DNA from 4 places in the Faecalibacter sp. genome. Region 2 is predicted to be linked to each of the others. Evidence: riboswitches for the same ligand, from Rfam matches in the RefSeq annotation. Region 2 holds a riboswitch; each other region holds the start of a gene.
The links. A riboswitch is a leader RNA that binds a small molecule or an ion and turns the genes downstream of it on or off. The one in region 2 is predicted to bind cobalamin.
Positions count from the first base shown of each region.

Region 1 (8,141 bases), 1.2 Mb from region 2:
TAAGAAGTAAACAATAGCGTATCATAATTTTGTTTTTTTAAATGTTGGTACGAAATTCTTGCCAATTATCGTTTACGCTGAAAAAAAGCTTTCATAATTTCACCACATTCATCTTCCATCACGCCAGAAATAATTTCTGTTTTGGGGTGTAATTCACCAATTTTGGCTTTAAATCCACGTTTAGGATCCGATGCTCCATACACTACTTTCGAAATTTGGCTCCAATACAAAGCACCTCCACACATTACACAAGGTTCTAAAGTCACATACAATGTACAATTTTGCAGGTATTTTCCGCCCAAATAATTGGCTGCAGAAGTAATGGCTTGCATTTCGGCATGGGCCGTTACATCGGTTAAAGTTTCGGTTAGATTATGAGCTTTTGCAATGATTTTGTTGTTGCTTACGATGACAGCACCAACTGGAATTTCATCGCGTTCGTATGCATTTACCGCTTCATTTAATGCTATTCTCATAAAGTACTCGTCCGAAAATAAATCTGCCATGTGTTAAATTTTCAACAAAGGTAATCATCTTCTTATTTATCTGAAATCGGCAACAGATAATCCTTTACTTTTGTGCGTAAATTATACTAAAGCACCTTTATGAATCAATCAAAATACATCTTTTCTGCTGTAACCGCTTACTTTTTGTGGGGATTTTTTAGTTTTGGTTTAAAACCCATTGCACATTATCAGTCATTGGACATATTGTTTTATCGTCTTTTTTTAAGTGTATTGGTTTTAATCGGAATTAATGTGATTTTTCGTCGCCATAAAATGCGTTCAGATTGGCAATTGTTTCGCTCGTTGTCAAAAAAGGAGCAGCAGAAATTATCGGCATTGATTGTAGGTGGTTCAATTGTTCTGATGTCGAATTGGTTGGTTTTTATTATCGTTATGAATCATGTCAGTGTACAAGCCGCATCCTTGTCTTATTTGGTATGTCCCATCGTAACTACCGTATTGGCTTTTGTGATACTAAAGGAAAAGCTCTCAAAAATTAAGTGGTTGGCTGTATTAATTAGTGGGATAGCATGTACAATTCTTTCGTTTGGACATTTTACGGATTTGTTATTTAGTTTATTTGTTGCGGTGACTTTTGCAAGTTATTTGATTATTCAACGCAGCTTGAATCGATTTGACAGTTTTAATTTATTAATGACACAATTGTCTATTGTAGCTGTACTGATGTTACCGATGGTATTCTTATTTGCAGGATCCATTCCGACGGAGCCAATATTTTATCAATGCATTTTTGCCATTGTATTTCTATTTACAGTTATTCCGATGTTCTTAAATAACTTTGCGTTAAAAGGAATTAATTCTTCGACGGTAGGAATCTTAATTTATTTGAATCCGATCATGAATTTTATTTTAGCCATCACTTATTACAAAGAACCGATTACAAGTATTCAGATTTTAGGATATGCATTGGTTTTGATTGCTATTTTGGTCTTCAATGCTCAAACAATATTAAATACCATAAAAAAATCCGAAGCATAAGCTTCGGATTTTTGGTATATGATAAAAAGGATTAATTTTTTGTGATAAAATTAGGTCCAATACCTGTAGAAAAACTTCCTAAACGATTCCCAACTAAGCTGTAGTATTGTACTTCTCCATTTGAGGCGAAATCTTTAGCATCACCAATATAAATGGCATTGTTGATGATTTCAAATGAATAGATGTACGTTGCGTTAGAATTGAATAAAGGTGTTGTAGGTAATGTAGTCGCTTGCGTAGACAATTTGTACACTGCACCATTTAAAGTATAGTACAATTGATCATTTTCTTCGGCTAAGAAACGTGGATTTTGACCTTCTGAAAAGTTTAATGTTTTAGCGACTGAATGAGTTGCTAAATTCAATTGAACTAATTTTCCTGGAGAGGCATCTCCACCCCACGTCACTCCTGAACATAATACATATACGAACCCATCTTCTTCAACAAGTGCAGATGGAACATCACCCACCACTACATTGTTTAAAGTATTAGAATTTAAGTTATAAATAGAAACAGAATTTCCGTTGCTCCAACCTCCCGAATGGGCAATAACCAATTGATTGTTCTCTACTAAGATTTGATCTGGACCTTCAATAACCTCAATTTTTTTAACGAATCCTAAGTCTGCTTTACGGAAAACAGCGATGAAATCATCATTTGGGTTAGAGGCATCTCCCCAGTTTGTTACATAGATATTTTGGTCATCTGAAGCGATATATCGGGGATTATTTAAATTTGATGCAATGGTACCTACTGAACGAAAAGTGTTTTCATCCACCACTTCAATTTTGTTGGAAAGGTTTACGACAATATATCCTTTATCATCATCAAAATGCATGCTCGTCGCAACATTTCCTAAAGTTTGAGAAGGATTTACTGTTCTAAAAATATTTTGTGTTGCTGTTCCATTTTTAAAAAATGTGACTTCAGCATTATTGCTTCCCATAGCACCTTCGTTTAAGACAAAGATTCCCTCATGATAATCCCCTGTTTGTGCTGTTGTTGGTGTATCATCATCCGAAGTACACGATTGTAATGTAATTGTAGTAGCGATGAAGGCGTAAAGTAGAAATTTGAAATTTTTCATTTTATTATAGTTTGATGTTTATTGCGAATTGATAGTTGATTCCAGGCATATAACGGTTTTCAATACTCTGATATGCATGATCGAAAATATTGTTTACTGTAAATTGTGTTCGGAAAATGGAATTAAATGCATACCCTAAACCGACGTTTGAAGTCCAATAACTTGGAATGGTTTTTTGATTGTCAGTTTGGGTATACACTTGATCGATCCAACGATTTTGCATATAGATGTTCCATTTTTTCCATTGGTAATTCGCATTGATATGAAACTGATGCTTTGGAACATACATTAAAGTTTTATCTGTCAATTGATTCTTTGATTCCGTATAAGAATAGAGTCCTCGAAATGACAATTGATTCCATTGATAATCAGCGATGATTTCAGCGCCATAGGTTTTCACATGATTGTGATTAACAGGAGTCCAATACGACGATTGATTGTTTGGAATCCATTGAATCATGTCTTTTATATCATTGTAATAGATATTGGTTTGGATGTTCAAATTTTTTGCTTTCCAATCATTTCCTAATTCCAACTGAAATGCTTTTTCGGCTTTTAATGCTTCGTTACCACCAGTTTCCCAAAATAAATCATTGAATGTTGGAATGCGATAATTGTTCGAAACGTTTAAACGGATTTGGTACCGATCGACCGGCTTATAATTGATGCCTAATGCATAAGTAAACGGAACATCATAGACTGATGAGAAGTCTTGTCGAATACTTGCTTCATAATGCAGTTGATCAGAAAGTTCATACTTGTAAAGTAATCCTAATCCAAACATATTACGATCAGATGTCGAAATGTTTGTTCCTAAACCTTTAGAATACGTGTTTTCAGCAATTAAACTCAACGACTGTTTATGCGAGAAGTTATAATTCAAATAATATTTTGCAATCCAATTGTTGACTTCTAAATCTTGTGTGGTTGTACTGTTTCGATTCGGATAAAATTGATTGGATTCGTGTGTATACGCTAATTTTAAATCGGAATTCCAACGGTTGCTTTTCATTAACCATTGGCCCATGATGCGATAATCTTGATTGCTATACATTGTGGGCGTTTCAAACTGATCCGTTAAGCTGAATTCTCGTGATCCAAAATTGAATTGGGAATACAAACGCAATTGATGATCGTTTAATCTAATTCCAGCATGGGCATCGATCGTATTAAAGTAATATTTTCCGTTTCGATTTTTTTTCAGGTGATTATTAATTTTATAATCATTATCCGATTGAAAACGAGCATATCCGACAGTTGAAGTAAAATTATCTTTGGCATAATGCAGTTGATAATTTCCTTGATACGAATCAAAACTCCCGTAATTTAAATCTAAGGATTGAGAAAGTTGGTTATCCCACTTCATCTGATCCATTAAATGAATACTTCCACCGATTGCTCCTGTACCATAGGCGATACTTCCACCGCCAGGTTTCACAATGATAGCATCATAGGATTTAGCATTAATTGGAGAAAAATCAGTTTGTCCATTAATGGAAGAGTTAATATTAATTCCGTTCCAGATAACCGCCGTTTGTGATGCGGAAGTGCCTCGGAAAGAAGGTGAAGAAACCATTCCAACACCGTTTTCTTTGAAATAGACGGGGGATTCAAATTGCAACAATTGGCTCAATGAGGCATTGTTCTTCTTTAAGATGCTATCGTTTAATTTGATTTGCGATTGGCTTTTGTAGTGATGCGATAAAAAAGGATCCGTGAGAACGACTTCTTGTAAATGGATCGAATCACTTTGACCAAAAGCAACGGTCGCAGCTAAAACCAATAAAATGAAATATTTTTTCATATGTTTTGACACCTTTCTCCCCGAAAGTGTTTAAAATTTAGGGTTAACGAATGGCAGGTTTCCTGACTTGTTTCAATTCTTTTAAGCCTTCCCATTTATCTAAAAACAGTGGCGTGAAGTATAAAAAGAATAGTTTTGAAACGTACAGTTGCGGGGACAGTTTTGGATTTGAACCAAATTCCCTTTTAACTCAATTTTCTGAGCACCATTGCATTTACAAAACTAAACGATTTTTTAAATTTTCAAAGATTTAAGGCCTAAATTATTTCTTTAACCCGCTATTTGAGATATAAATTAATATTTCCTAACTTTTTTATTACATTTGCTTTAGGAAAAAAATAAAGTAACGAAATCAAATCACAATGGCTATAAAAACTTTTAGAGAAGTAATCGCTGAAGCAATGAGTGAAGAAATGCGTCGCGATGAATCTGTCTACTTAATGGGGGAAGAGGTTGCTGAATACAATGGTGCCTATAAAGCTTCAAAAGGAATGTTAGATGAATTCGGACCGAAACGTGTTATTGATACTCCTATTGCTGAATCTGGATTTACAGGAATTGCAGTGGGTTCTACATTAACAGGATGTCGTCCTATTGTAGAGTTTATGACATTTAACTTCTCATTAGTTGCAATCGACCAAATCGTAAATAACGCAGCAAAAATATACCAAATGTCTGGTGGACAGTGGAATTGTCCAATTGTTTTCCGTGGACCTACAGCCTCAGCAGGACAATTAGGAGCAACTCACTCACAAGCATTTGAGAATTGGTATGCAAATGTACCAGGACTTAAAGTTGTTGTCCCTTCTAATCCATACGACGCAAAAGGATTATTAAAATCAGCAATCCGCGACAATGATCCTGTTATTTTTATGGAATCAGAGCAGATGTACGGTGATAAAATGGAAATTCCAGAAGAGGAATATTTAATTCCAATTGGAAAAGCAGATATCAAACGTGAAGGGAAAGATGTTACAATCGTTTCTTTTGGTAAAATTATGAAGCAAGCTTTATTAGCTGCAGAAGAGTTAGCTAAAGAAGGAATTGAAGCTGAAGTCATTGATATCCGTACAGTACGTCCAATGGATTATGATACAATCATTGCATCTGTTAAGAAAACAAATCGTTTAGTGATTTTAGAAGAAGCTTGGCCTTTTGCTTCTGTTTCAACTGAAATTACGTATATGGTTCAACAAAAAGCATTTGATTATTTAGATGCTCCGATCAAACGTATCACAACGAAAGATACATCAGCTCCATACGCACCAAACTTATTCCAAGAATGGTTCCCACAAGCGAAAGAAGTGGTAGACGCGGTTAAAGCTGTGATGTACAAGTCGTAATATGAATTATTAACATCATTATAAATTAAGTCTAGCATGTATTTTGCTAGGCTTTATTTTTTTAACTCGATTTAACAAAAATGTCAACCAAAAACTATTTTTCTATACTACTCTTATTCGGTGCATATTTCATTTATGCCCAAGTAAAAATCCAAGGAAAAGTCTTAGAAGCCACAACGGGAAAGCCAGTGGCCTATGCTGACGTTCGTTTACCTGAACTAAAAGTAGGGACAACAACAAATTCGGATGGATCTTTTTACGTGGAATCCACAGGTAATACGAATAAATTAGTGATCACAAAATCTGGTTATCAGAGATATGATTATGAAATTGTAGAAAAGATTGACTTTAATTTTTTAGCTGAATTAGAATTGGAAGCAGAAGATCCTAGTGACTTTATTGATGATTCAGGGGATGGAATTGCGTTAGGTACTGCAACTGTTACAGGTAAGAAAAAGCAAAGGGTTAAGAAAAAAGAAAATCCTGCTTATGCTATACTTCGAGAAGTATGGGCAAGGCGTAAGACCAATGGTCTAAAGAAAATTCCACAGTATTCGTATAATGAATACGAAAAGTTGCAATTTGATTTGAGCAACATTGATTCTGCTTTTATGAAACGCAAAATCTTTAAGGGTTTTGAATTTGTTTTCGAAAAAGTAGACACTTCATCGGTGAATGGTAAAACTTATTTACCCGCATTTTTAAATGAATCCATTTATAAAGTAGAGGGAATCAATCAACCCAAAAGTTTAGAGCGTCGTGTATTAGAAGCCAATAAAACATCTGGTTTCGAAAACAATGATGCTGTATCTGCTACGGTAAAAAATTTATTCAAAGATGTTAATATTTACGATAATCGCTTAAATTTTCTCAACATCAAATTTGTGTCTCCTATTGCAACTGATGGTTTTGCCGTATACGATTACGAATTAAAAGATACCATTGATATTGATGGAGTAGAAACCTATCGTATCAAATATTTTCCACGTCGAGAAGGAGAATTGACATTTAAAGGTGATATGTATATCGCCAAGGATTCATATGCCGTTAAATCCATTGATTTGGAAACAACAAAGGATATGAATGTCAATTTTGTACGTAATATTTTTATGGCCTTAGAATTTGATATTGTCAATGATTCGGTATTCTATCCCAAAAAGGAATATGCAATGTTGGATATGACCATACTTTCTAAAAAAGAGAGTTCGAAAGGTTTATTTGCGCATCGTACAGTGAATTATTACAACTATGATTTGGAAAGTCGACAGCCGGATGACTATTATGCCCAACGTATTGATCCTGCTTTAAATGCTGTAAACACAAAAGATTCTTCTTATTGGGCAGCAAATCGACCAGAAGCACTTACGAAGGATCAAGAAGGAATTTATGAAACGTTGGATCAATTGAATGAGATTCCAAAATTCAATCGGATTGTAAAGACGTTAGAAGTATTAGGTTCAGGATATTATCGTGTAGGAAATATTGATATTGGAAATCTATACAATTCATTCGGATATAATAAAATCGAAGGGTTTCGTTTAAGAGCGGGCGCAAGAACCTATTTCTCTCAGAATGATATGTGGCGTGCGCAAGGTTTTTTAGCGTATGGATTTGATGATAACAAATTTAAATATGGTGCTGATTTACGTTTTATGTTCAATAAGTACAATCGTTTTCAAGTCGGAATTGGTACAAAACGCGATGTAGAACAATTAGCCGCACAATTAACGGCATCGGATGGAATTATGACGCGAAGTTTTGCCTCTTCATCCATTATCAATCAAGGAGATAACTTTTTTTTAAGTTCCAATAACTTAACCAATGTGTATGCATCGATTGAGCCATGGAAGAATGTAATATTCCGATTAGATGGGAATTATCAACGCATAAAACCGGCATCTCGTGAATATTTTTCTATTGCCTATGATAAAAATGGTGTGGTACAAGAAAATTTAACCAATTCATCCATCAGTTTTTCGATTATCGCTAAGCCTGGAGCAAAGTATTCACAGTATGGAATTGATCGTTTGGAGATGACGACTTTAGCGCCAACATTGATGTTACGTTATACCAAAGGGTTGAAAGGTGTAATCGATTCTGATTTTGAATTTGATAAAATCCAATTTTTATACACTCAACCGATTTTAGTAGGCTCATTGGGAAGATCGTTATTAACGGTAGAAGCTGGGAAAACTTTTCAAGGTGTACCTTTATCGTTATTGAGTGCGATTCCCGGGAACGAAAGTTATGGTCAGGTTTATGGTACATTCTCACAATTGGATTACTATGAATTCGTGACGGATGAATATATAACAATGAATTGGGAACATCATTTTAATGGATGGATTTTAAACAAATTACCGCTTATTAAAAAATTAAAATTAAGAGAAGTCGCTTTTTTA
Region 1 covers NZ_CM169987.1:2,325,629-2,333,769, forward strand. Annotated here, with positions in the region: gene AC1QSP_RS10905 (hypothetical protein) at 1-25, opposite strand, end outside; gene AC1QSP_RS10910 (nucleoside deaminase) at 66-506, opposite strand; gene AC1QSP_RS10915 (EamA family transporter) at 606-1,505, shown strand; gene AC1QSP_RS10920 (YncE family protein) at 1,537-2,592, opposite strand; gene AC1QSP_RS10925 (TonB-dependent receptor plug domain-containing protein) at 2,597-4,396, opposite strand; cobalamin riboswitch at 4,432-4,621, opposite strand; gene AC1QSP_RS10930 (pyruvate dehydrogenase complex E1 component subunit beta) at 4,759-5,739, shown strand; gene AC1QSP_RS10935 (DUF5686 family protein) at 5,820-8,141, shown strand, end outside.
Region 1: it holds a riboswitch for cobalamin, as region 2 does, so the genes downstream of both, AC1QSP_RS10925 (TonB-dependent receptor plug domain-containing protein) here and AC1QSP_RS05025 (DUF6580 family putative transport protein) in region 2, are expected to answer to the same signal.

Region 2 (8,141 bases):
AATGATCAAGAAGTTATTGGACAGCCAGAGCCTACAGCCATTACAGGATTTTACCTGTTGAATGAAGGGAATATGGGATCGAACAAAGCTTCGATTGATTTTATGGACTTAACAACGGGAACGTATAGTCGTAATATTTATAGTACTGCGAATCCTGAAATAGTACGTTCTTTGGGTGATGTAGGAAACGATATTAAAATTTATGGAGGCAAGTTGTATTCTGTGATTAATGCCTCGAATTTTATTGAAGTAATGGATGTGAAGACAGCTCGTCATATTGCTACGATACCATTAGAAAATGGTCGATACTTAACCTTTAAAGATGGAAAAGGTTATGCTACTTCTTATGCTGGACCGATAGCGACTGATCCAAGCGCACCCTTAGGTAAAGTTGTAGAATTTGATACGATAAACTTTGCGATTAGTCGAGAAGTGACCGTCGGTTATCAACCGGATGAACTGGAAATTGTAGGTCAAAATTTATACGTTGCAAATTCAGGAGGATATCGTTATCCTGACTATGATCGTACTGTATCAGTGGTTGATTTAAATACCTTTACAGAAACACAAAAAATAGATGTGGAAGTTAATCTGCATCGAATTAAAAAAGATAGTGATGGAGATTTGTATGTGACAACACGTGGAAATTACTATGATGTAGCTTCTAATCTATATGTGATTGATTCGAGAACACATCAAATCAAAAAAACATTTAATATCCCCGTATCCAACTTTACTATAGTCGGAGATTATTTGTATTACTACTCGAATGAATTCAGCTACGAAACATTCAGTTATGAAAAGACGTATGGGATCATTAATGTTAGAACAGAGCAACAAGTAAGTGATCGTTTAATTAATAATCCCATAGTGGATCAAATAGAGACTCCTTACGGTATAGCTGTGAACCAATTTAACGGTGATATTTTTATAACTGATGCTGCAAATTATGTATCGGATGGTTATATCTATTGTTTTGCAAAAGATGGAACTTTAAAATGGAAAACAACAGGAGGAAATATTCCTGCTCATCTTGCATTTGTATATCAATAAAAAAATCTGTCATTTATACTGTGGTTAGAATAATAACAGAAACTAAAAACGCTCTACTAAGTAGAGCGTTTTTTTATTTTAATGAATTGACGTTTAAATCTGGAATTTGTTTTTGTGCTAGTGCAAATGTTCCAAATAACAATGCTGAAAATCCTAAATCTCCAATTAAAGTTCCTTTAATAAAAGGGATTCCGGCTACATAACATTGAATTAATCCTTCGAAAGTTTTTGCATACATGCCTGATGAAATCCAAACTCCAAAGTTTGAAAATAAAAAGAAGAAAATTGTACTTCCTAATCCCATCCCCATAACACGTAAAGGCGTAACTTTTTTAAGCCCTAAAATTCCAAGTAAAGCAATGATTAAGTATGCTGCATATTGCCAATAAAATCCTTGGTAAAACCACGTAAATGATTCGAAGTATTCTCCATAAATATAATTATTGACTAACACATCACTGATCCATACACATGCTAATGGAATAATAAAGGCTTGCCACTTTTTTGCAAAATAAGCTGCACCAAATAAGCAAATTGCAGTTAAAGGAGAAAAGTTGGGTAAAAATGTCATTAGTCGCGTTGAAGCTACCATTAGAATAAGTGCTAGGACTAAAATTTGTTTTACATTAATTTTTGCTGTTTTCATTTTATAATTTTTTGGTTTTAATTATTAAACAGCAGTCTGAAAATTGTATAAAATCAATCGATAGAAAGAAAGATCTTACCATAGTTCATTCCGCGGAAATATAGTTATGATTCGTAATAGGTATCTGACTTTAGATTTATCATCTATTTACAGTTGCGCGACAGTTCGTGAATTTCACACGATTCCCTACGGATGTATTTTACATCAAACGAATAGCGTAAAAATATGAAATATTTTTATAGCGTTGACCTCTAAAAATAATTTAAGTTTCATTTATTTCTTGTAAAACTTCCTTTTCAGTCGGATTAATGAAACGATAACGCCAAGAATTATCTTCTTCTGCCCGTTGGATGCAATCTTTGTAGGATGGGTTTAAAGAAATGTAATGATTTGTTGGATGAATGATGTACTTTATTATTCAAAAATGAGATCAAAGAACACTATAAAGCATTACAGAAATAAAGAGATCTGTAATTGAATATTAAGGTTGATTAATATATATTGAGAATGAAAAGAAAAAGGGAATTTTATTTTTTTAATAAAACTTATGTCAAAATTGTAGTACTTCCCCAGGATGAGCTTCTCGAATTAACATGAAATTATATTGAGCTTTATTTAAAGAGATACAAGGAATGATAAAATAAGATTTTAAATCATTCGTTTGATTAATAAGTACAAAATCTCCTTCGAGCGTTTTCTTAATGATCAATTTAGAAATATCAATTGGACGAATTATTTTCATGAAAATGTTTAAATCAATAATCAATCCCAAAGCTTCATTATGATTCTAAATTATAAAATCATATTGCTTAGATGATAAAAAAAATAAATAATTTTTAATAGATACTTATTTATTATTGTATTTTTTAGTGATTTATTAAATTATTAAACCTATATTTGCAAAGTTATTATTTAAAGGTTCTGCCTTTTGCAATTGCTGCACAGTTTATCTTACTTTACAGTTTTCGCTTCTACAGCTCATTAAAATTTTAATCTGAATTAAAAATAATGAAGATATGTACGTTCGAAAATTTATCAGTATTACTCCCCTATGTTCAATTGAACCCTCTTTCAATCCATTTGAAAACATTGGATCAGAAAACCGAATAAAAATCGTCATCTTTTGATGATGATTAATTCCTTCCATTTGAAGAGAAAATAATTCCAAAAAAAACATCCAGAATTGAAATGGAACTAAAATTATCCATCAATTCTACGATATAACGCCGCTTGACGGTAAATTTATTACATGACATTTAACCAATTAGACATTATTCAGCCGATTTTAAAAGCTATTGAAACCGCTGGATACACCCAACCAACAGAAATTCAAGAAAGAAGTATTCCTACCATTTTAAAGGGCAACGACATCATAGGATGTGCGCAAACAGGAACAGGAAAAACGGCTGCATTTGCAATTCCAATTATCCAATTGATGCAACAGACACCGAAAAAAAGCAAAGCCATTCGTACCTTAGTATTAACTCCAACACGAGAATTGGCCGTACAAATCAATGAAAATTTTAATTTATATAAAGGAAGTTTACGCCTTTCGAACATTGCCATTTATGGTGGAGTTCGTCAACGTGGCCAAGTAACAGCCTTGAACCGAGGAGTAGATATCTTAATTGCAACGCCAGGTCGCTTAATGGATTTGATCGAACAAGGTTATGTGCATTTAAATGAAGTTGAAATCTTGGTATTAGATGAAGCGGACCGCATGTTAGACATGGGATTTGTTAACGATATAAAGAAAATTCTGAAGTATATTCCCAAAAATCGCCAAACGCTGTTTTTCTCGGCTACAATGCCCCAGAAAATTAAAAGTTTTGCTGAAACGATATTAAAACAACCTCAACAAATAATAGTTTCTCCCATTTCATCTACAACAGAATCGGTTACACAATCGGTTTATATGGTAGAAAATAAAAAGAAAGAAGAATTGTTAATTGAAATTTTAAGAGGTCAAAAACTTAAACGCTCGCTCGTGTTTACGCGAACAAAACATGGTGCAGATCAATTAATGAAGACGCTAAATAATTTAGGGGTTAAAACCGCAGCTATTCACGGAAACAAATCGCAAAATGCACGTCAGAATGCATTAGACGATTTTAAGAATAACCGCATTACAGTCTTAATTGCTACCGATATTGCCTCGAGAGGAATTGATATCGACGAATTATCGTTTGTGGTTAATTATGAAATGCCGAATGTGCCTGAAACCTATGTGCATCGCATTGGTCGAACAGGACGTGGTGGAAATTTTGGTGAAGCGGTTTCCTTTTGTTCCAAAGATGAAAGAAGCGAACTAAGAGATATTCAAAAATTAATTGGATTTAAACTTCCGATTAATCCCAATACAAGTTGTGCATTCCATTTGAGTTAAGCACAATGGGATACCTACAAATTAAACGAAGAAAAAAATAAAATTAAAAAAAATACAATGAAAGAAGGTACAGTAAAATTCTTTGATGAAACAAAAGGTTTCGGATTTATATCAACAGAAGACAACAATAAAGACATATTCGTACATAATTCAGGGCTAATCGATTCGATCTATGAAAATGATGTGGTGACTTATGATTTAGAACAAGGGCAAAGAGGAATGAACGCTGTAAACGTTCGTCTAAAAAAGTAATTGTTCATATTCGTAGCTTTTGTAAATCCTCTATTTATAGAGGATTTTTTTTACATTAAGCTTGAATAACTGGATTCATCTCAGCTTCTCATCCCCTACACCTAGAAATATAATTTCGTCATTTCGAGTGAAAATCTTTGATTTTTGTATCGAGAAATTAGACGAAATTTAACCATATCGACTGCAAATCTAAAGGCCAATTTTTATTGGGTTGTACGTGGTACGTTTTAAGTAATACGTAATATCTTCAATACAATCGTTTATTAATAATCACTTCCTGTCAAGCTGAAGTTGTTTCAGCTTCTTATTCACTACATCCAGAAAATTAATTTCGTCATTTCGAGTGAAAATCTTTGATTTTTGTATCCAGAAATTAGACGAAATTTAACCATATCGACTGCAAATCTAAAGGCCAATTTTTATTGGGTTGTACGTGGTACGTTTTAAGTAATACGTAATATCTTCAATACAATCGTTTATTAATAATCACTTCCTGTCAAGCTGAAGTTGTTTCAGCTTCTTATTCACTACATCCAGAAAATTAATTTCGTCATTTCGAGTGAAAATCTTTGATTTTTGTATCCAGAAATTAGACGAAAGATCAAATAGTTAATTCTATATTCATCACTTTTTACTTGAATAAAAAAGGAACCAAAAAAATCAAAATAGATATTTTTTCATTTTTGTCTTGACACAAAAACGAAACAAAAAAGTCAAGGCTGTAAAACATCATCGCTAAAAATCTTTTCTCTAAGGGAATGAATTAAATCATTCGCTAATTCATTCTTGTCCTTAGAGAAAAGGATTTTCTTTACGCGGATGTTTTAAATGCCAATCTTTTATTAACTACGTTTTAAGTGATACATTCTTTTCTTCATTACAATCGTTATTGGACCAGACCTTGTCATTCTGTACCTGTCAAAGAATAATATCTAGGCTTCTTGTGGTAGTACTTAAATAGTACACCGATAATTTACAAACGCTCCCTGTCAAGCTAAATTGGTTTCAGCTTCTCATCCCCTACACCTAGAAATAGAATTTCGTCATTTCGAGTGAAAATCTTTGATTTTTGTATCGAGAAATTAGACGAAATTTAACCATATCGACTGCAAATCTAAAGGCCAATTTTATTAGGTTTTACGTGGTACGTTTTAAGTAATACGTAATATCTTCATTACAATCGTTATTGGACCAGACCTTGTCATTCTGTACCTGTCAAAGAATAATATCAAACCTTGTTATGGTAGTAATTAAATAGTGCACCGATGATTTACAAACTCTCCCTTTCAAGCTGAATTGGTTTCAGCTTCTCATCCTCCACATCTTAAAATAGAATTTCGTCATATCGAGATGATTTTGGAGTATAGATTAATAAAAAAAAACCTCAACAAATCTGTTGAGGTAAGGTATATTTTTTGAAAGGAAATTAACCTGAAATTATTTTAATATTCGATCCAAGGTTATCACAAAAGGGGTCCCCGCTTTGGCATAAGCAGAACCTTTTAATTCCTGATATTCTTTAAAATCTTTATAATTCACTTCGATTGAATCCCAATCATCACATGGTTCAATTTGAACTACAAGATAATCCGATTGGGAGGGATTGATATAATTTTAAGAAGGAAATAGTATCATTTTAAATAAATTTCATCTCTTACAAAACTAGCATTGAGCCAAAAACAATGTTTGGTGTACTCTGTATAACCTGAATATTGATCAGGAATTGGCAATAAATATGTATCGTTAGCATTTTGTGCATGAGGGCGAACATGAGCTACAGCACTATCTTTTTTAGAAGGAAAGTTAGTTAAACGCCTAACCTCTCCATTCTTATTCGTTTTGAATCCTTTTACTATATCACCTTTGGCAATAATTTCTTTGGTATTTTCCCATACTCTTTTTGCTTCTAGGCGATGCTCATAATTCATATTCCAGAATTGTGCTTTTTCAAAATATAATTCATCCCCTTTATATTTAAGAAAAATGAATAAAAATTTATGCTCAAGGATATCTTTGAAATCAGAATCCTCCCACTCCTCTTTCACCAATTTAGTATATTTAAATGTTGGAAAAGAAATATCTTCTTTGGGTAAATTGTTTTCATTTAAACGAACTGTCTTTACAATTAATTCAGCTTTTTCGAACTCTTCAATTTTCTGATCTAATTCAATCCCTAACAATGCATTCGTAAGGCTTGCTGTAAAACTTTTTGCTTTAGGATTTAATTCAATACCTAATGAATCTATAATTTGAGTAATCGATTTATTTTTATATTTCTCAAATTTGCTAAGAATATAATCTTCTAAATTTTGTGAAGCTGATAGTGTACGATTATCTAATAACTTACCATAGCCTTGTTTACCACCAGAGATAGAAGCAATAATATGATTTACATAACCTGTTTTAAAAGAAAATGCACGTTGTTTTGCTGGAATATCAGAAAAAGGTTGTTCCCTTACTGAACTTGCATTAGCTCCCTTTGTACAAGCTCCTAAATAAAATGTATCACCTTCTGAAAGTTCGTGTGCTTTACCTGCTTTAATTTTATTTGTAATTGTTAGCCAATCATTTTTTATAATTTCTAAATCTTGTACTGGAAATTCCCATTCACCTATCAGCTTAATGATATAATCAAACGGTAATTTTTCTTTTTCATACAAATAGAATATCAATAAGATATTTGCATTTTTATTCCAAAATGAACTTGTTTCAAAACTCTCACTCACTACATTCATGTAATTAATGATATTTAAAACTAAGCGTTCCTTTGCACGATAATCACCATTTTTAATTTCTTTTAATGCAGAACATTTCAATTCCATTCCTACCTCTTTAAAATCGGGTTCTGAAACAGAATTAATTTGATAACCGAAGTAATGTTCTTCGACAAATTGCCCAAAAGAACCTTTACCACCGTAAAAATTATCAATCGTTTCGGGATTTAAAATATCTCTCAATGTTTTGCCTTTTAATTTAGCAGCATAGTCTAGAATTGACTGTTTGTTTGATTGGTTATAATTATTAGACATTTAAAAAATAAAATATAGTTTAAAAGTAAATATAAGGATATAAAAAAAGTAGCCAATGGCTACTTTGAAATTTTATTTATTAAAGATCGTCCTATTTTTTCAATCACTCCAACAACTAAAGCATTTCCCATAAAAAACGCTCGTTTTGTATCTGTTACTTTATCTAATTCTGTATGATGATCAGGAAACATATTTAGTCTTTCTAATTCAATAGGCGTAAGTCTTCTTGGACCTTTCGAAGTATTAACTACATGTTTAAATCTTGACGCTGATTTTCCACCTTCACCAGTAATAATTGTACGAGAAGCATTATCTAAAGCATCTGGAAAAACCATTCCACCTTCGCTATAATTGTATTCGTATCCATCGGCATTTTTACGAATTTCTTTTTTAGCACCTTTTAAATATTCCCATTTAGGAAAATCTTCAGCATCGATAAAATATTCTTTATCGACATCATCTACATCAATTAAGATATCTCCTAATACAGTATATTCTCCATCATAATTAGGTAAAGTCTTAATAGAAGTTACTTCACCATCAATCATAATTCCAGAATTTTCAAACGGTGTTTTCTTTCCGTTTACATTGAAGTTATCAGAAATTTTTACAATATCATCTTCTAGTTTGAATACTGTTGGATTTAAACCTAATGCGTTAGTAGCTGGAAATGCCTCTGCAATTGTACCGTTTTCTAAAATCCAATTCGAAGGAATTTCATTTTTAATCGTATTATAAATTTCAGAAGTATTGTGATAAGCTAAAATGAATGTTC
Region 2 covers NZ_CM169987.1:1,101,217-1,109,357, forward strand. Annotated here, with positions in the region: gene AC1QSP_RS05020 (YncE family protein) at 1-1,053, shown strand, start outside; gene AC1QSP_RS05025 (DUF6580 family putative transport protein) at 1,127-1,699, opposite strand; cobalamin riboswitch at 1,802-1,938, opposite strand; gene AC1QSP_RS05030 (DEAD/DEAH box helicase) at 2,949-4,085, shown strand; gene AC1QSP_RS05035 (cold-shock protein) at 4,143-4,337, shown strand; gene AC1QSP_RS05040 (Sau3AI family type II restriction endonuclease) at 5,969-7,366, opposite strand; gene dcm (DNA (cytosine-5-)-methyltransferase) at 7,426-8,141, opposite strand, start outside.

Region 3 (8,141 bases), 220 kb from region 2:
GTTGAACAAGGGATGCAACCATTCCGTAGGTCCCCACACGAGAATCCTTCATGATATCAAGGATTTTCTCTGTTGTCCATCCCCCTCCAAATCCATCAAAAAAGTCTGCCAAACCGTCTTCATGAAAAGCACCTGTAGTTAGTATCCCTACAATAAAAGATGCAAGTATGGCTAATTCTATAGGAAGAATAAATTGAGTCAAATAAAATCCTATAAATGAAATCGCCCCTACTACATAACCTATCAATGGAAAGTAACGTGTCGAAGCATTTAGTTTTTCATCCGTATACGCTACATTCACTCGTATAGGAATTCGAGTATAGAACATAATGGCGATTAGAAATAATTGAAATTGATGTTTCATTTTATTTGTTTGATACTCCTGCACTATCAAAACTTGCCATTTTATTTAGAAATGCAACAGCATTTTCTAACATGGGATAAGCTAAGGCACAACCGGTTCCTTCTCCAACTCTCATGTTGAGTTGTAATATGGGTTGAACACCCAAATGAGCTAACATTTTTTGATGACCAATTTCATTACTGTTATGACAGAATACAGCGTAATCTATTATCTCAGGATGCATTGCATAAGCGACTAAAAATGCACTGGTTGCGATAAATCCATCTACCATTAGTATCATTTTTTGTTTGTATGCTTCGATCATTGCCCCACATATTTGGGCCACCTCAAAACCTCCATAGGTTTGTAAAATTTCCATTGGATCTGATAATACTCCATGATAATCATTCGCTTGTTGCAACAACGCTTTTTTACGTTCTAATTGTTCATCATCTAATCCTGTTCCACGCCCAATACATTCGTCCAAGTCTATACCCGTAGATTGATGCATAATCATCGAAGCAGAGGAAGTGTTACCAATTCCCATTTCTCCAAAACCAATTACATTACAACCTGTTAATTTTACTTCTTGTACAATTTGAGCAGATAATGTTAAACATTGATTTAATTGCTCTCTTGTCATTGCTTGATCAATTATAAAGTTTTTGGTTCCATATCCAACTTTAGCATCAATTAATCCTTTAATGTTACCAAAATCATAATTAACTCCCGCATCAATGGTTTTAATGGTTAAACCATTTTGTTTTCCAAAAACGGTCACCGCTGCTCCACCCTGTAAAATATTCATTACCATTTGAAAAGTGACTTCAGGTGGATAAGCACTTACTCCTGCTTTTGCAACTCCATGATCTGCTGCAAATAATAAAATGTGAGGATTCTTTAATTCGGGTTCTAACGATTGTTGAATTTTACCTATTTTAAAGGCCAGTTCTTCTAACATTCCTAAAGCCCCTAATGGTTTTGTTTTAAGATCGATTTTGCTCTGTAAAGATTGGTCGAAAGTGATTTCTTTTTGTGTTTCAGCTTGCATTATTTTATCGTTTTAATGATTTCAGTGTTAACCTAAAATTCCAGTAACATTATTTTGTTACGATTGAAATGCATGAAAGAAATTCACCTCAACAACTTGAAGTGGATCACCATAAATCATCCCGCGGAATTATAGTAAAGCATAGGTATCCTGACTTGTAGATTAAACCTACTTACAGTTGCGCGACAGTTCGTGAATTTCACACGATTCCCTATTTACATCGTTGTAATATACTCTAATGTAAATGTAATTGATATTTCTGAAATAGAGGAAAAAACTAAAAATAAAACGTTTATCAATATAACATCTCGTTGATATCAATTTTTTTGAAGTGGAATATATTTTGATAAATAATTAAATATCAATTATATAAATCATTTTTAGTATTATTATATCATTCAATTTTACTAGTTATTCAAGGGTTTACACTTAATCGTATACCCTTGATTTTTTCCATTAAAAGATTAAATGGATGAATATTTAAACAACGTAAATTTGATTAATCCGATGAAAGAAAAAATGGACAAAAAAAAGAGCCATTTCAAATGAATTGAAACAGCTCGATTTCTTAATGAATAATAAAAATATTTTACCTTCATATAAAGATTATAGTACGAAAACTATTTTCTAAATCTAGAAGATATATATGGATATTAGATTCTTTTAACACGTGTAGCCATAGGTCCTTTTTGACCTTCTTCTACGTTAAAAGATACTCTATCATTTTCTCTGATACTATCGATTAAATTTGAAGTATGAACAAATACTTCTTTTCCTGTTGATTCTACTGTAATGAAACCAAATCCTTTTGTTTCATTAAAAAACTTTACTGTTCCTTCTTGCATAATTGTAATTTTTTGTATTTCTACATGATAAATGGGAGAATATTCGAATTGTTTCACCGAAATATCTAAAGGAACTAGACGATTAAAATAAAATGAGTACTTCTCCTTCAATTCCCCCGGATTTATTATCGTTTAGCGTGTGATAATAGCACGTAATATTGGAGAATTAAAATTCAATAAAATTGAAAATACTTTAGGTAATAATTTAATGGAAAAATACAATTGTTTTAAGAAGTGTATGACCGCAGTCAAAACATATAAAAAATGTATGTAAACAATTAAGTTTATAACTATAATATCTAAACTCTGATATTGGTACAAATATACAATGAATAATTGGATAAATAACAACTTTATAAGAAATTAGTTTAAATATTTCGATTTTATTAAAATTATAACATTTGAAATATTAAAATTTTAATAAAATATAAAATCACACTTAAGATAAAATCCAATTAAAATATTTTAATCATTCCAATGATTTAAGAAGAAGGATATATCCATTTCTTCAATAAAATTGATCTAATTTTTAATTAAAAATAAACTATCACGTTCAAATTTTGATTGTAACCAATCCTTTAATTTTTTATCATCAATGGATGCATTGGATGAATACACTACGACCAAATGATCTTTTATGGAATCTTTTGTTATATACTGCGTGGTCTTTCCAAAAGAAATGGACTGAATCGTAGGAAATAATATTTTTACTTCTTCCACCGTTTTATAATCCCCTACTTTTTGATCCTCCAATTGTTTGATCAATTGTTTGATACGAACATCTTTTTCGGCATCTAATGAATTATTTGTTTGTAATTCTTTTAATATTTCATCTTTCAAATCAGATGAATTTTGGCGAATATCCAATTGAGTTCCGTTGATTTGATAATTTTTTAATCGTTCATTAAGATTTTTAATTTCTATGGAATCAAATTTTTTGGATAAGAACGCTAATTCAATCTTTTTAGGGGATTGATTAAAATTAGTTTTTTTATAAATCAGAGTATAACCTTTATCGGCAAATTCATTTTGAATAAAACGTTCTACATTTTGCGTAAATTTCTTTTCTTCTAAAAGATTAAAAGCCAAATAAAAACTTGGAATGACCAATAATGAAACCAAAACTGTAATAGCAATCCGAACTTTTTTATCAAATGCTTCATTTTGAGTTTTAACGGGTTGATATTTTAAATATTTTAAGACTAAAAATGTTGAAATCCCAATAAAAAAACAATTGATACTGTATAAGTATAATGCTCCTGCAACGAATTTAAAATTCATTGTAGCGAAACCAAATCCTGCTGTACAAAGTGGAGGCATAAGCGCTGTGGCTATCGCAACACCCGGTATAGGATTTCCTTTATCTTCTCTGGTAATAGAAACTGCTCCAACAATTCCTCCAAAAAATGCAATCAGTACATCATAAATTGTTGGAGAAGTACGCGCTAATAATTCGGATTGTACATCTTTGAAAGGACTGATATAAAAATAAAGTGCGGAAACTATAAATCCAACCACGGTGGCTATCAATAGATTTTTAACGGAACGTTTCAACAAATTAAAATCATAAGTTGCCAACGAAAAACCCGATCCTACAATGGGTCCCATTAAAGGAGAGATTAACATGGCTCCAATAATAACTGCCGTAGAATTGACATTAAGTCCTATCGAAGCAATCAAAATTGCACAAGCCAAAATCCAAAGGTTGGCACCTTTAAAGGATATATTCTTAATTACATCCTCACGTACTTTATCTTTATTCTCTTCGCCTGTATGTAAATTGAATAGATTATAGATTTTCATTATCGATTATTTTTAAGTTTAGGTTAAGTCTTAAATTATCATATTCTAATCTAGTAAAATATCTTGATATTATTATAGATATTTTAAATGTTATATCTTGCGCAATTATCAATTATAACTATTAAATATGACGCAAAAAATCAATTTAAAGGTTTTTAAAGATTTTGTACAATCGAGTAATTTTGGTGGAGCTTTGCTCTTTATCTGTGTGATTTTATCTCTTATTGTCGCTAATTCACCTTTAGCCGAAACACTTCAAAGTATTTTAGACACTACAATTGGGTATGAAAATGAAAATATTCATTTAAAGTATAGCATCAGTCTCTGGATAAATGATGGTTTGATGGCTATTTTCTTTTTACTTGTAGGACTAGAAATTAAACGAGAAATTGTAGAAGGTGAACTTTCTTCTCCTAAAAAAGCCATCTTACCCATTCTAGCTGCTATAGGAGGCGCTATTGTTCCAGCATTGATTTATATTTTCTTAAATAATGGTTTAGATACATCTGAAGGTTGGGGTATTCCTATGGCTACAGATATTGCCTTTGCCTTAGCGGTGATTTCTTTATTGGATAAACGGGTACCAACAAGTTTAAAAATCTTTTTAGCTGCTTTAGCCATCGTTGATGATTTAATTGCGATTTTAGTTATTGCCATCTTTTACTCTTCAGGGATACATTTTGACGCATTAGCATATGCAGGTATAGGGATGATAGTTTTAATTGTCATGAATCGAATGAAAGTTCAAAATCCTTATTTATACCTTATTCCAGGTGTATTTATTTGGTATTTTGTTCATCATTCAGGTATACATGCTACCATTGCTGGTGTATTAGTAGCATTAACATTACCTACCAATGAGACAGATGTCGAATCTCCTTTAGAAAAACTCGAGCATGCGCTTGTAAAACCTGTCAATTTTTTAATTATTCCCATTTTTGCATTCGCTAATACAAATATTACTATACAATCAGAAATGATCGAAGGATTAACTTCTCCTTTGGGATTAGGAATTGGATTAGGTTTATTGATAGGAAAGCCAATAGGTATTGTTACCACGACTTTTATATGTTCCAAACTAGGTATTGGTCAATTGCCATTAAATAGTAATTTAATGCATATGGTAGGTGTCGGTTTATTAGCAGGAATTGGATTTACGATGTCGATTTTTATTTCCATTCTATCGTTCAGTGATCCTCTTCATGTGGAAGAAGCTAAACTTGCAGTTCTTTTAACTTCACTTCTTGCAGGAATTATTGGATTTATCGTGCTTAAAATGGCAGGAAATCCAAATAAAGATAAAATATAAAACACAAAAAGCTCAGAGGTTTCTGAGCTTTTTTTTATTTCAATTATTTTAATTTCTAAAATTGATAGATAAAAGTATTGATGTTCATACCGGCACCCACTGATGCAAATATAACGACATCTCCTTCGTTAATTTCATGATTTTCTACCTCTCCGTTCAATATCATTTTTAATAAAATAGGCACTGTTGCAACACTGCTATTTCCTAATTTTTGAATCACCATAGGCATAATATTTTCCGGAACTGGCATTTTAAATTGACGATAAAAACGATTAACTATCGCCTCATCCATCTTTTCATTAGCTTGATGGATTATGATTTTACTGATGTCTTGAATTTCATACGGACTATCATCCAAACATTTTTTCATGGCTTGAGGCACTTGAGTTAATGCAAACTCATAAATTTTGCGTCCAAACATCTTAATGTATTTTGTATTTGGACAATTGGAATTGTTATATGATTTTCCAAAAAATAAATAATCTTTTTCTTCATTTGCAAATGATGCAGATAAGTGTGCTTTTATTCCTTTTTCATCATTTGATTTTTCAATCACTACAGCTCCTGCTCCATCTGCATAAATCATCGTATCACGATCGTGTGGATCAACAACGCGAGAAAGTGTTTCTGCTCCAATCACCAAACATCTTTTGGCAACTCCAGCATTAATAAAAGTATTCGCTTGGATAACAGCTTCAACCCAACCTGGACATCCAAATAAAATATCATAAGCCACGCAATATGGATTTTTAATTTGAAGCAAATGCTTTACTCGTGAAGCTAAACTTGGTACAGTATCCGATTGAATGGTATTGAATTTCACATCACCAAAATTGTGAGCAAAAATTATATAATCTAAAGTTTCAGGATCAATGCCCGCATCAGATATTGCTGCTGTTGCTGCCATATACCCTAAATCAGAAGTTACTTGATCTTCCCTAGCATAACGACGTTCCTCAACGCCTGTAATTTGCTTTAGTTTTGCGGCAATCGTCGCATTGTCTTGTGTTAAAGTTTCTCCTTGTTCGTTTAAAAAAGTGTGTTCGTTAAAGAATAAATTGGAAATGGTTTGGGTAGGAATGTAGTGACCTACTCCAGTAAAAAAATTTGGCATATTTGTATTCTGATTGTAATCGTAATCGGATACAATTTGCAAAATTTTTAATTGTTAAAACTAAAATTACGGTAATTAACAAAATTTTATCATGCCTATTATCAAATTTCAAAAAAAATCGAATGAATATTATTGATATACAAATATTACTCAATAAAACAAACATTTCTTTAAATCAATTATTTACATTACGATTGACGCGCTTTTAGGGATGATTGATAAGCATAATTCCGTAATTTTTGTATTCTTCCTACTGGTCTCAAATTTACTTTACTTTCAAAAGGATTAAAGGACAATGCTTCTACGTCAGCACTTAAAGGATCTAATAACTCATCACAAATAATTTTTCCAACTTTTATAAAAGGTGAATTTGTCCATTCCTTATTCAGTCGATTTATGGGCTGTTTTTTTTCATTATATGCAAATTGAATATATAAGTCTGCGTGATAGGCTTTATTTACTTTCATAAATTCTTCAATTGAAGAATATTCACCAACTTCTGAAATTGGTTTTAATTTTATTTTAATCAAATGATGGCCCCAACGATAAACTCCAATGGAGTGATAATCAAAATGCATGATAAATTTGTTCCGATTCTTGAACAATATAAATCCATGTTTAAAAAGATCTTTATACATCATCGCTGGAAGTGATGTGATTAAATGATAATTTAACCCCAACAAATGATTCAACTTTTTTAACCCTTTTTGTGAATATAGCCCATTAATATGGATAAATACTTTTAAAAAATGCTTTACTTTTGTAAATGGAAATAATGGAAAATTAACCAAAGGATAATTGGCCCAAGTTTCGTTCCCTTTTAAAATTTTTAAGGCAAGGCCAAAGGCTGGTAAATGAAATCCATTGACCAATTTGAGATGTGAATTAGAAATACGTAACAAAACATCTAATTCCTCTTGAGGGAATAAACCTTCATTTATAATTTCATTATCAAATAATATTTTACCTTTTAGAGCACCATATGTTGTTGCATGTACATCTCTTGTTTTGTAATTAATGTCGTTTACTTGAGGAGTTTTTCGAACATATGATTGGATAGCATCACCAAGTTCAGCCAATATTTTTATTTCTACATCGGATAAATGGTCATATGTTGGATTATAAATTAATTTATTCTTCATACTTTACCTCATCAAATTTAAATCCATAAAAATATGATTTACACATAAATAAAACCCATTACTCTAAATTTGAATAACGGGTTTATTTATTAATATTATTTAAAATTATTGTTTTTGCTTCCTATACGCCATATAAAACACCGCTGGCAAAACGGTAAACGATAAGACCAAGCAAATCATTAACCCACCCACAATCATAATCGCTAAAGGTTTTTGGATCTCGGATCCCATTCCTGTCGATAAGGCTGCGGGTAATAATCCCAATGAACCCATTAAAGCAATCATTAAGATGGAACGGATTCGGCTTTTTACACCTAAAGTAATGGCTTGTACCAAAGGATAATCTTTCAGATTTTCTTTCATCACTGCAATTAAGATAATTCCGTTAATCGTGTTTACTCCAAATAGGATAATTAATCCAATTCCGGCTGAAATTCCGAAGATCGTATTTGTCATCCATAACGATAAAAATCCGCCGATAAAGGCAAATGGAATTGTAATGGCAGCTAAAGCCGTATCTTTCATATTTCCGAA
Region 3 covers NZ_CM169987.1:1,323,303-1,331,443, forward strand. Annotated here, with positions in the region: gene AC1QSP_RS05995 (adenosylcobinamide-GDP ribazoletransferase) at 1-364, opposite strand, end outside; gene cobT (nicotinate-nucleotide--dimethylbenzimidazole phosphoribosyltransferase) at 366-1,394, opposite strand; cobalamin riboswitch at 1,518-1,645, opposite strand; gene AC1QSP_RS06005 (cold-shock protein) at 2,048-2,350, opposite strand; gene AC1QSP_RS06010 (DUF389 domain-containing protein) at 2,762-4,042, opposite strand; gene nhaA (Na+/H+ antiporter NhaA) at 4,170-5,351, shown strand; gene AC1QSP_RS06020 (3-oxoacyl-ACP synthase III family protein) at 5,407-6,465, opposite strand; gene AC1QSP_RS06025 (catalase family protein) at 6,654-7,607, opposite strand; gene AC1QSP_RS06030 (efflux RND transporter permease subunit) at 7,713-8,141, opposite strand, start outside.
Region 3: it holds a riboswitch for cobalamin, as region 2 does, so the genes downstream of both, cobT (nicotinate-nucleotide--dimethylbenzimidazole phosphoribosyltransferase) here and AC1QSP_RS05025 (DUF6580 family putative transport protein) in region 2, are expected to answer to the same signal.

Region 4 (8,141 bases), 1.2 Mb from region 2:
TATACGGAAATTTATCTCCTGTTGTATTGAATTTATTCAATACATTAATGTTAATTGCCATATTTGGTACGTTAATTTATCTTATTCTTCGCAAAAAAAATTCAGAAATTCATTTAAGTCATACCGAATCTATTATTCCTATGGCAACAAAAAAAGAAATTTCATCTTCTTATGAATTAAAAATTTCTAAAGAAAAAAAGAATGAACTATTCAAAAAATTAATTCAATTTGAAGAATCAAAAGGTTTTTTAGAAAAAAACTTAACCCTTACAAAAGTTGCTCATCAACTTGGAACAAATACGAAATACTTATCACATATTATAAAATTACATAGTGATCGAGATTTCAATAATTATATCAATTTATTAAGAGTTCAATATATTATCAATCAACTGGATGAAAACCCTAAACTTCATCAATATAAAATTAGTGCATTAGCTGAAGAAGCTGGATTTTCTTCTCACAGCAAATTTGCCCATTTCTTTAAATTAAATATTGGGTTAACACCATCAAAATACATAGCCGATTTAAAAGAGCTAGCCACTTAAAAACTTTAAAAATTAGGGAAATTTTCTTGATTTCGGATAATTCAGCCAAAAGAATTTATCAGTTTATAAATTCTTTAAAATAAAGCTTTTTAGTATTTATATCTATCCATTTTACTGAATACGAACAGAATACAATTAAATCCTCAGCATAAAGCTTACTAACTTAGCAAAACTAACACATAACTTAATCTATAACACTATGGTAAAAATTTATCTAAAATTTTTAATGCTACCCGCATTATTCTTATTTAACAATCTCAATGCACAAGTCGGGATTTCTATGGATCCAAATTTCGTACCAGAACCTGGTGCGGCACTTCACGTGGATGGAAAACTTAATGTTCGTGGCATTTTTAAAACGACGAATGAACCTCATCAATCTATTGGAAATGGTCAAAACGGTCAAGTTTTACAAATGAAATCCGTAAATGGACAATTACAGCCACAATGGGTAAACCCTCCAGTTTCCTTAATTGAAGAGGGAATGTATTACATCGAGAACACCTATACTACGACAAGTACTACTGGTGCAGTATTTACATCAAGTGATATAAATTCTTATGTCAATGCTGATATTAATGCAGAAACATTTAGTAACGGATGGAAAAAAATTGCTGAATTTAAAGAAAATGGAACTTATAAGAATTTCAATATTTTAAAAAGCAAGAATAATATTAATATTCATATTGAAACTGGAGTTCAACTTCGAAATACAAATACCTCCACCACTATAAATAATTCGAGTAATGCACAGTATGCTTGTGGATTATTTTCTAAAGCCCATGGTTCCAATGATAGTACAGCTAAATTAAGAGCATATCGTGTGGGACAAGTGAATTGGATCACTAATCAAACGACTCAGCATACGAACTTTAATCTTTTATATACCATTAAAGATTTTCCAATTGGAGAGTATAACTTTTTTGTAGCATGTAAGAAAATGAATCAAAGCGTAAATAATATGGAATTACGTATTGGTCAACCTGAACATGATCACATATCTCAATTCTCGGATCGTCCTATTGTGAAATTAGATATTTTATATCAATTATAATCTTATTCCATGAAAACATTTATCTATATACTTATCAGTTTATTTACTGTAAATACTTTTGCCCAAGTTGGGTTTGGAACAAATGATCCAGATCCTGCCTATTCATTAACAGTACAGGGAGACGTAAAAGTTGAAGAAATTAATCTTGAAAGTGCTTTACCGGGTATGATTTATAGCTCGAATGGTCCTTCTGTTGATCCTTCTTGGAAAGTAATTCCAATTGACAATACATCTATTCCTAATTTAAATTTTCTATTATTCTCAAAATCTTTAAATAATTATACTACTTTATCCATAAGCTCTAATCAGGCAGTATCAAATTCTAATTATTCATACAGTTACGACCAAATAATGAATAATAATTGGAAAGAATTACCGAAAAATAATCAAGATACAACTTTTAAAGTGAGTAGTGTAAACTCTAAAGTTTTTATTACTATGGAAAGTGTCGCTCAAATTAGTGGAAGCGATGATAATGCTAGGTCTGGGGTAAATTTTGCTTGCGGTATATTCGTAGCTGAATCTACAACTAACTCAACAACTTTTGGAGATTATAAGTTAAAAGGTGTACGCATAATTACAGGTAATTTAGGTTCGAATTCTTCTCCTTTCTTTAATTTCACTTTATCTACTGAAATAAAATCAGAAGGAAACTTCACCTTTAATCCTAGTAAAAACTATGATGTCAAAATTGGTTGTATGAGAAGAAATAGTTTCGGAAATTATTCTGGCGGCCTTACAATTGGTGGAGCATTAGACTCTAACATCAATAATTTTACTGCTAAGACATTTTTAAAAATCAATGTATTTGAACCTCTAAATTAATTCCTATGAAATATCTATATATATTAATGCTTTTAACTTTTCCTAAATTATACGGACAAGTAGGTATTGGAGTTGAAGATCCTCAAGCCTTATTAGATGTTGAGAGTTTATTGATTAGAGGTCAATTAATCTCTCCGAATCCTACCGGAGCTGAGAATACCTATTATAAAATTCTAAATAATGGATATCCAGGATGGGATCATTTACCACAACCTGTTGATTTTACAGGTTCTATCATGATTAAAGATAAAATGATTTTGGAATCTACGAATGGTTTATTAATCAATGATGTTAGTCAAACTACACCTGATAACTTAAATGATGCTCTTAATACAAGTGGTAAAAGTTGGGTTTTAATGCCAGATTTAAAAACATCATTCACATTTGATACACCTACAAATAGTATTAGTGCTCAATTTCAAACTATGGTACTAAAATACACTCGAACTGGATCAACAAATAATAATATTGTAAGTTATACCTGTGGTTTTTTTGTTAAAAAATCGTCTGAAGGAAATAACAGTTATAAATTAAAGGTCATAAGACCAGAAGTAATCATTGGAGATCGTAATTCATTTAAAATTATAACTGTTTCTGGAGTTATTGATCGAGATGGAAATAATCAACCATTTGCCGTAGGTACTTCATATGATATTGCTGTTGCTTGTAGGGGAAGAAATGTTGCTAGTACTGAATATTTAAGAATAGGAAAAAATGCTGTTACAGCAGATGGAACTAATACTTTTAACTCAACAACTCAAAGTTTATTAACCCCCGCTAATATTAAGTCAACGTTTATTGTTGAACAATATCAGACACCTTAGTTAAGTTATGTTAGGAAAAAAGCGAACGCATGCGTTCGCTTTTTTAATTTATGATACACGTATTGGTGGATGTTTTTCAATAAAATCAATTGTTAATTCAGCACTATCTGTCAAAAAGAGTAAATCCTTATACACTCTACCTTGAGCTAATTGATGTAAAACAGAATAAATCGAAGTATCTTCTACATATCTTTTCTTCCCTAAAAATACCATAGGGCTATAATATCCCGAGGTACCATAATGATTCTGAGCAGCTTCTTGAAAAATTTCTTGTGTTGTTCCTGCACTACCTGGTGCAAAGACTAATCCATATAAACTAATGGTAAGCAATATGTCTTCACGAATACTATTCGAAAAATATTTTGCAATATAAGTGGCAAATAAATTAGACGGCTCATGCCCATAAAACCAAGTCGGAATAGCTAAACTTTCTGCTCCATTCGGATATTTCGCTAAAACTTCTAACGATCTTTCTTGAAAATTTTTCGCTAAATAATCAGGATTTTCTATATTATCAAAATCTAAATCCTTTAAGATCGATATCGCATCAAATAATTCTTGTTTAGAATAATTCCCCATATATGCACCCAAATTAGCAGCTTCCATTATTCCAGGACCACCACCAGTTACTACATAATACCCTTTTTGAGTGGCTAATTGTGCTGCAATTGCTGTTTCGGTATAAAATTGTATTCCTCTTCTTGTAGAATGACCTCCCATAAATCCCACGACTTTTTTCTTCGTCATGCCTAAGTCATCATATTCTAGGATTCTTCTTAATGCATCATCAATGGAATGATCGTGTAGCCGTTGAGCTAAGGCTTCTGAAACGGGTGGATTGTATTTATGTTTTATAAAATGTTTATAAATATTAATATCTATACTATTGTCATGATCTTTTGAATATCCTTCCATTAATTCTTGCCATGAATATAATTTCCCTCGATACGGATTATAAGGCAAATCCTTAAATTTAGGATAAACAAATGCGCCTCTTTCAATTAATGGAATAGCTTCATCTTTGCGAAAGGTACATCCTAAAAAGGAAGTATTGTCTAATATTAAATTCTCCCAATCTACATTTTTTGTACAGAAATTGACATCTTGAATAACTTTATTGGTTAAGTTATTCGAGCTCGAAATAAAGTCGTTCCACTCTCTATCATTATGGATTAAATTTTTAATCAATTTTATTTTCATCGTTTTTTAAATCAGTTGATGTTGAAGGTACAAGAATTATGCAATAAAATAATACGTTAATTAAAACATTCCTTTACACGAATCTCTCTATCTTTGCAAAATGCTCGGACTCAACAATTGGGGAATCGTGTGAAAATCACGAACTGTCGCGCAACTGTAATTCATGATCGCATGAAAAGTCAGATTACCAATTGATGGGCCTAATGGATAATGCTTTCGCGGATTGAAGCTCTATTCAAATGAGATTTTATTCTCAATCACCACAAAAACATTATCACATATACATTTTAATAGAAGTAGTGTGTAGATATGATTAAAGAAATGGAAAGTAAAACAAGAGAGGAGTTAATTGAACAACGAATTATTGAATCTGAAACACGTGTTTTTAAAGCTGTTTTTCCTGGAGATACAAATCACCATAAAACAATGTTTGGTGGTGCAGTAATGTATTTAATGGATGAAATCGCTTTTATGACAGCAACGCGTTTTTGTCGTAAGCCTATTGTAACGGTAAGTAGTGATAAAATTGATTTTAAACATTCAATTCCTGCAGGTACATTAGTCGAATTCGTAGGGAAAGTAGTACGTGTAGGTCGTACAAGTTTAGATGTACAGATTGATGTTTTTATTGAAAGTATGTACAGAGATGGTCGTGATAAAGCCATTACAGGTACATTTACTTTAGTTGCCATCAACGAAAATAAAAGACCAGTTCCCGTAATTGACTAATTAATCAGAAAAAAATAAAGTCCTTAACCTTATAGCGTTAAGGATTTTTTATTTTACTCCAATTTTTAGTCATTTTTCTCGTTTAGCTTTTATAAATTTAACATTCAAAAGCAAACAAAAAAATGATGGAACTACCTTTCGCTGAACCATTTCGAATAAAAATGGTGGAAGAAATCTATCCTTCGACACGTGAAGAGCGTGAAGCATGGATCAAAGAAAAAGATTATAACTTATTTAATCTTGAAAGTCAAAAAGTCTTTATTGATTTATTAACTGACTCCGGAACAGGAGCAATGTCTGATAAACAATGGGGAGCAATGATGACAGGTGATGAAAGCTATGCTGGATCGCAATCGTTTCAAAAATTAAAATCTACGGTAAATCAGATCACTGGATATGAATATGTGTTACCAACACATCAAGGACGTGCTGCAGAAAACGTATTATTTTCTGCCTTAGTCAAAGAAGGAAATGTTATTCCTGGAAATTCACATTTTGATACAACAAAAGGACATATTGAATTTAGAAAAGCCCATGCTATCGATTGTACAATTGATGAAGCGTTTGATAGTGAATTAATTCATCCGTTCAAAGGAAATATCGATCTTCATAAACTTGAAGAAGTTTATAAGAAATATGGAAAAGAAAATATCCCTTTTACTTTAATCACGATTACTTGTAACTCATCTGGTGGTCAACCAGTTTCTGTTGATAATATCAGAAAAGTTAAGGCCTTGTCCGACAAATACGGAATTCCGATCTTCTTCGATTCTGCACGTTTTGCTGAAAATGCATATTTTATTAAAGAAAGAGAGGAAGAATTCAAAAACGCAAGCATTAAAGAAATTTGCAAAACCGTTTTTGCTTTAGGTGAAGGGATGACCATGTCTTCAAAAAAAGATGGATTAGTTAATATTGGTGGATTTATTGCACTAAACAACGAAGAGCTATATAAAGTATGTGGTAATTTTGGAATCATTTATGAAGGCTATTTAAGTTATGGTGGATTAGCTGGTCGTGACTTAGCAGCTTTAGCACAAGGTCTAAATGAAGCGACAGAATATCCTTATCTCAAATCTCGAATTTCACAAGTGGAGTACCTTGGAAACAAACTAATTGAATATGGAATTCCAATTCAACAACCAATTGGTGGACATGCCATCTTTATAGATGCTGTAAAATTTTTACCTCATGTTCCACGTGAAGAGTTTCCTGCTCAAACCTTAGGAATTGAATTGTATAAAGAAGCTGGGGTAAGAGGTGTAGAAATTGGAACGATATTAGCCGATCGCGATCCAGAAACGAGAGAAAATCGCTATCCCAAATTAGAATTATTGCGTTTAGCTATTCCAAGGCGTACATATTTCCAAAGTCATATGGATTATATTGCTGTTGCATTAAAAAACATTTTTGATCGTCGTGAAGAAATCAAGTCTGGTTACGAGATTACTTGGGAAGCTGATATTTTAAGACATTTTACAGTTAAATTGAAAGAAAAATAATCTTCATAAAAAATCCACCAAATGGTGGATTTTTATTTATTTCCATCTCCAATCACCTGAAATACGCAGGGGAGTTTCTAAATTCCCTTTAATCATTTCATTTTTAGTCTCTTCATCTGTCCATCTTTTAGAAGGAAATTGTGATGAATTACTTAAATTATAAAGTAAATATGTTTCTAAAATCACGTTGTTTTTTAAACCAACTTCTTCCACAAAATCAAATGTATCACAATCGGCATGGTAACAATTTAATGCCCCTTCTTTAAACTGACTATCAGACAAACCAATAATCGGAATTCCTGCTAACATAAAAGGCTGATGATCTGAATGCAAACCAACATTTACAACTGAATTCTCTTTAAAATCAGTTATATATTGACGCACATCTTTAGACAAATGATCTAAAAATCCTTTTGAAGAATTCATTGTTGAAAAATAAGATTTTGGATTTGTTGTCATATCCATATTAGACATCGCTTTAATTTGCTCTATTGAACCATCTTTTAAAGCTTGATTTACATAATGTTTAGAGCCTAGTAAACCAATCTCTTCCCCCATAAAAAGTACGAATTCTATTGTTCTTTTATTTTCTAAATTCAACGATTTGTAAGTTCGAGCCACATCTATGATTGAAAAACTACCAACACCATTATCAATTGCACCATTGGCTAAATCCCAACTATCCAAATGTCCTCCAAGTACAATTTTTTCTTGAGGTAATTCTTTTCCTAATCTACGAGCAATTACGTTGCGTCCCTTCATTGGTCCCACATCATTTTTCATATCTATTTTGGCAACCATTTTTTGAGATGCAATCATTTGCTTGATCTTCAAACCATCTTCATACGAAATATTTATAGCAGGAATATCGATAATATCACCCGTCACAGATGCTGTCCCTGTTAATAAAATTCCACCTTTAGCCTGGTTATACAAGATTATACCTTTTGCTCCATACTTTAAAGCCAAGGCCGTTTTCTCTGAACGATGTAAATTCTTAACCTCTTTTGATGTACCCTCCATTAAACCTAAAGAAGCAAATACAATTTGACCATCTAATTTCTTACTTAATTTTAGATAATCTTCTTCAAGTCCATTTCCTAAATCCACCAATTCTGACTCAACTTGTGCTAAGGCAGGAGAATGAGCTAAGGCTACAGATTCTATTTTTTTTCCATTGATTTCTAATTCAAGACTTTTTCTATTCCAACCATTAAATGAGAATTCTTGAAAAGTAACATCATAACCATATGATCTTAAAATTTCTGCTGCAAGTTCTTCAGCTTCAATTCCATTTTTTGTCCCAGTTGCACGGTGACCAATTTTTTCGGTTGCTGATTTAAGTAATTGATACGCTTGTCCATTCTGAGATACTTCGGTATTGATTTGATCTAAAATGAATTGATTAGATTGCGCTTTTAACGATATTGTAGTTAAAATCGTACAAGCCAGTATTGGT
Region 4 covers NZ_CM169987.1:2,337,197-2,345,337, reverse strand. Annotated here, with positions in the region: gene AC1QSP_RS10995 (helix-turn-helix domain-containing protein) at 1-548, shown strand, start outside; gene AC1QSP_RS10990 (hypothetical protein) at 748-1,602, shown strand; gene AC1QSP_RS10985 (hypothetical protein) at 1,612-2,427, shown strand; gene AC1QSP_RS10980 (hypothetical protein) at 2,433-3,251, shown strand; gene AC1QSP_RS10975 (LOG family protein) at 3,300-4,451, opposite strand; adenosylcobalamin (AdoCbl) riboswitch at 4,546-4,691, shown strand; gene AC1QSP_RS10970 (acyl-CoA thioesterase) at 4,773-5,180, shown strand; gene tnaA (tryptophanase TnaA) at 5,306-6,682, shown strand; gene AC1QSP_RS10960 (M28 family peptidase) at 6,719-8,141, opposite strand, start outside.
Region 4: it holds a riboswitch for cobalamin, as region 2 does, so the genes downstream of both, AC1QSP_RS10970 (acyl-CoA thioesterase) here and AC1QSP_RS05025 (DUF6580 family putative transport protein) in region 2, are expected to answer to the same signal.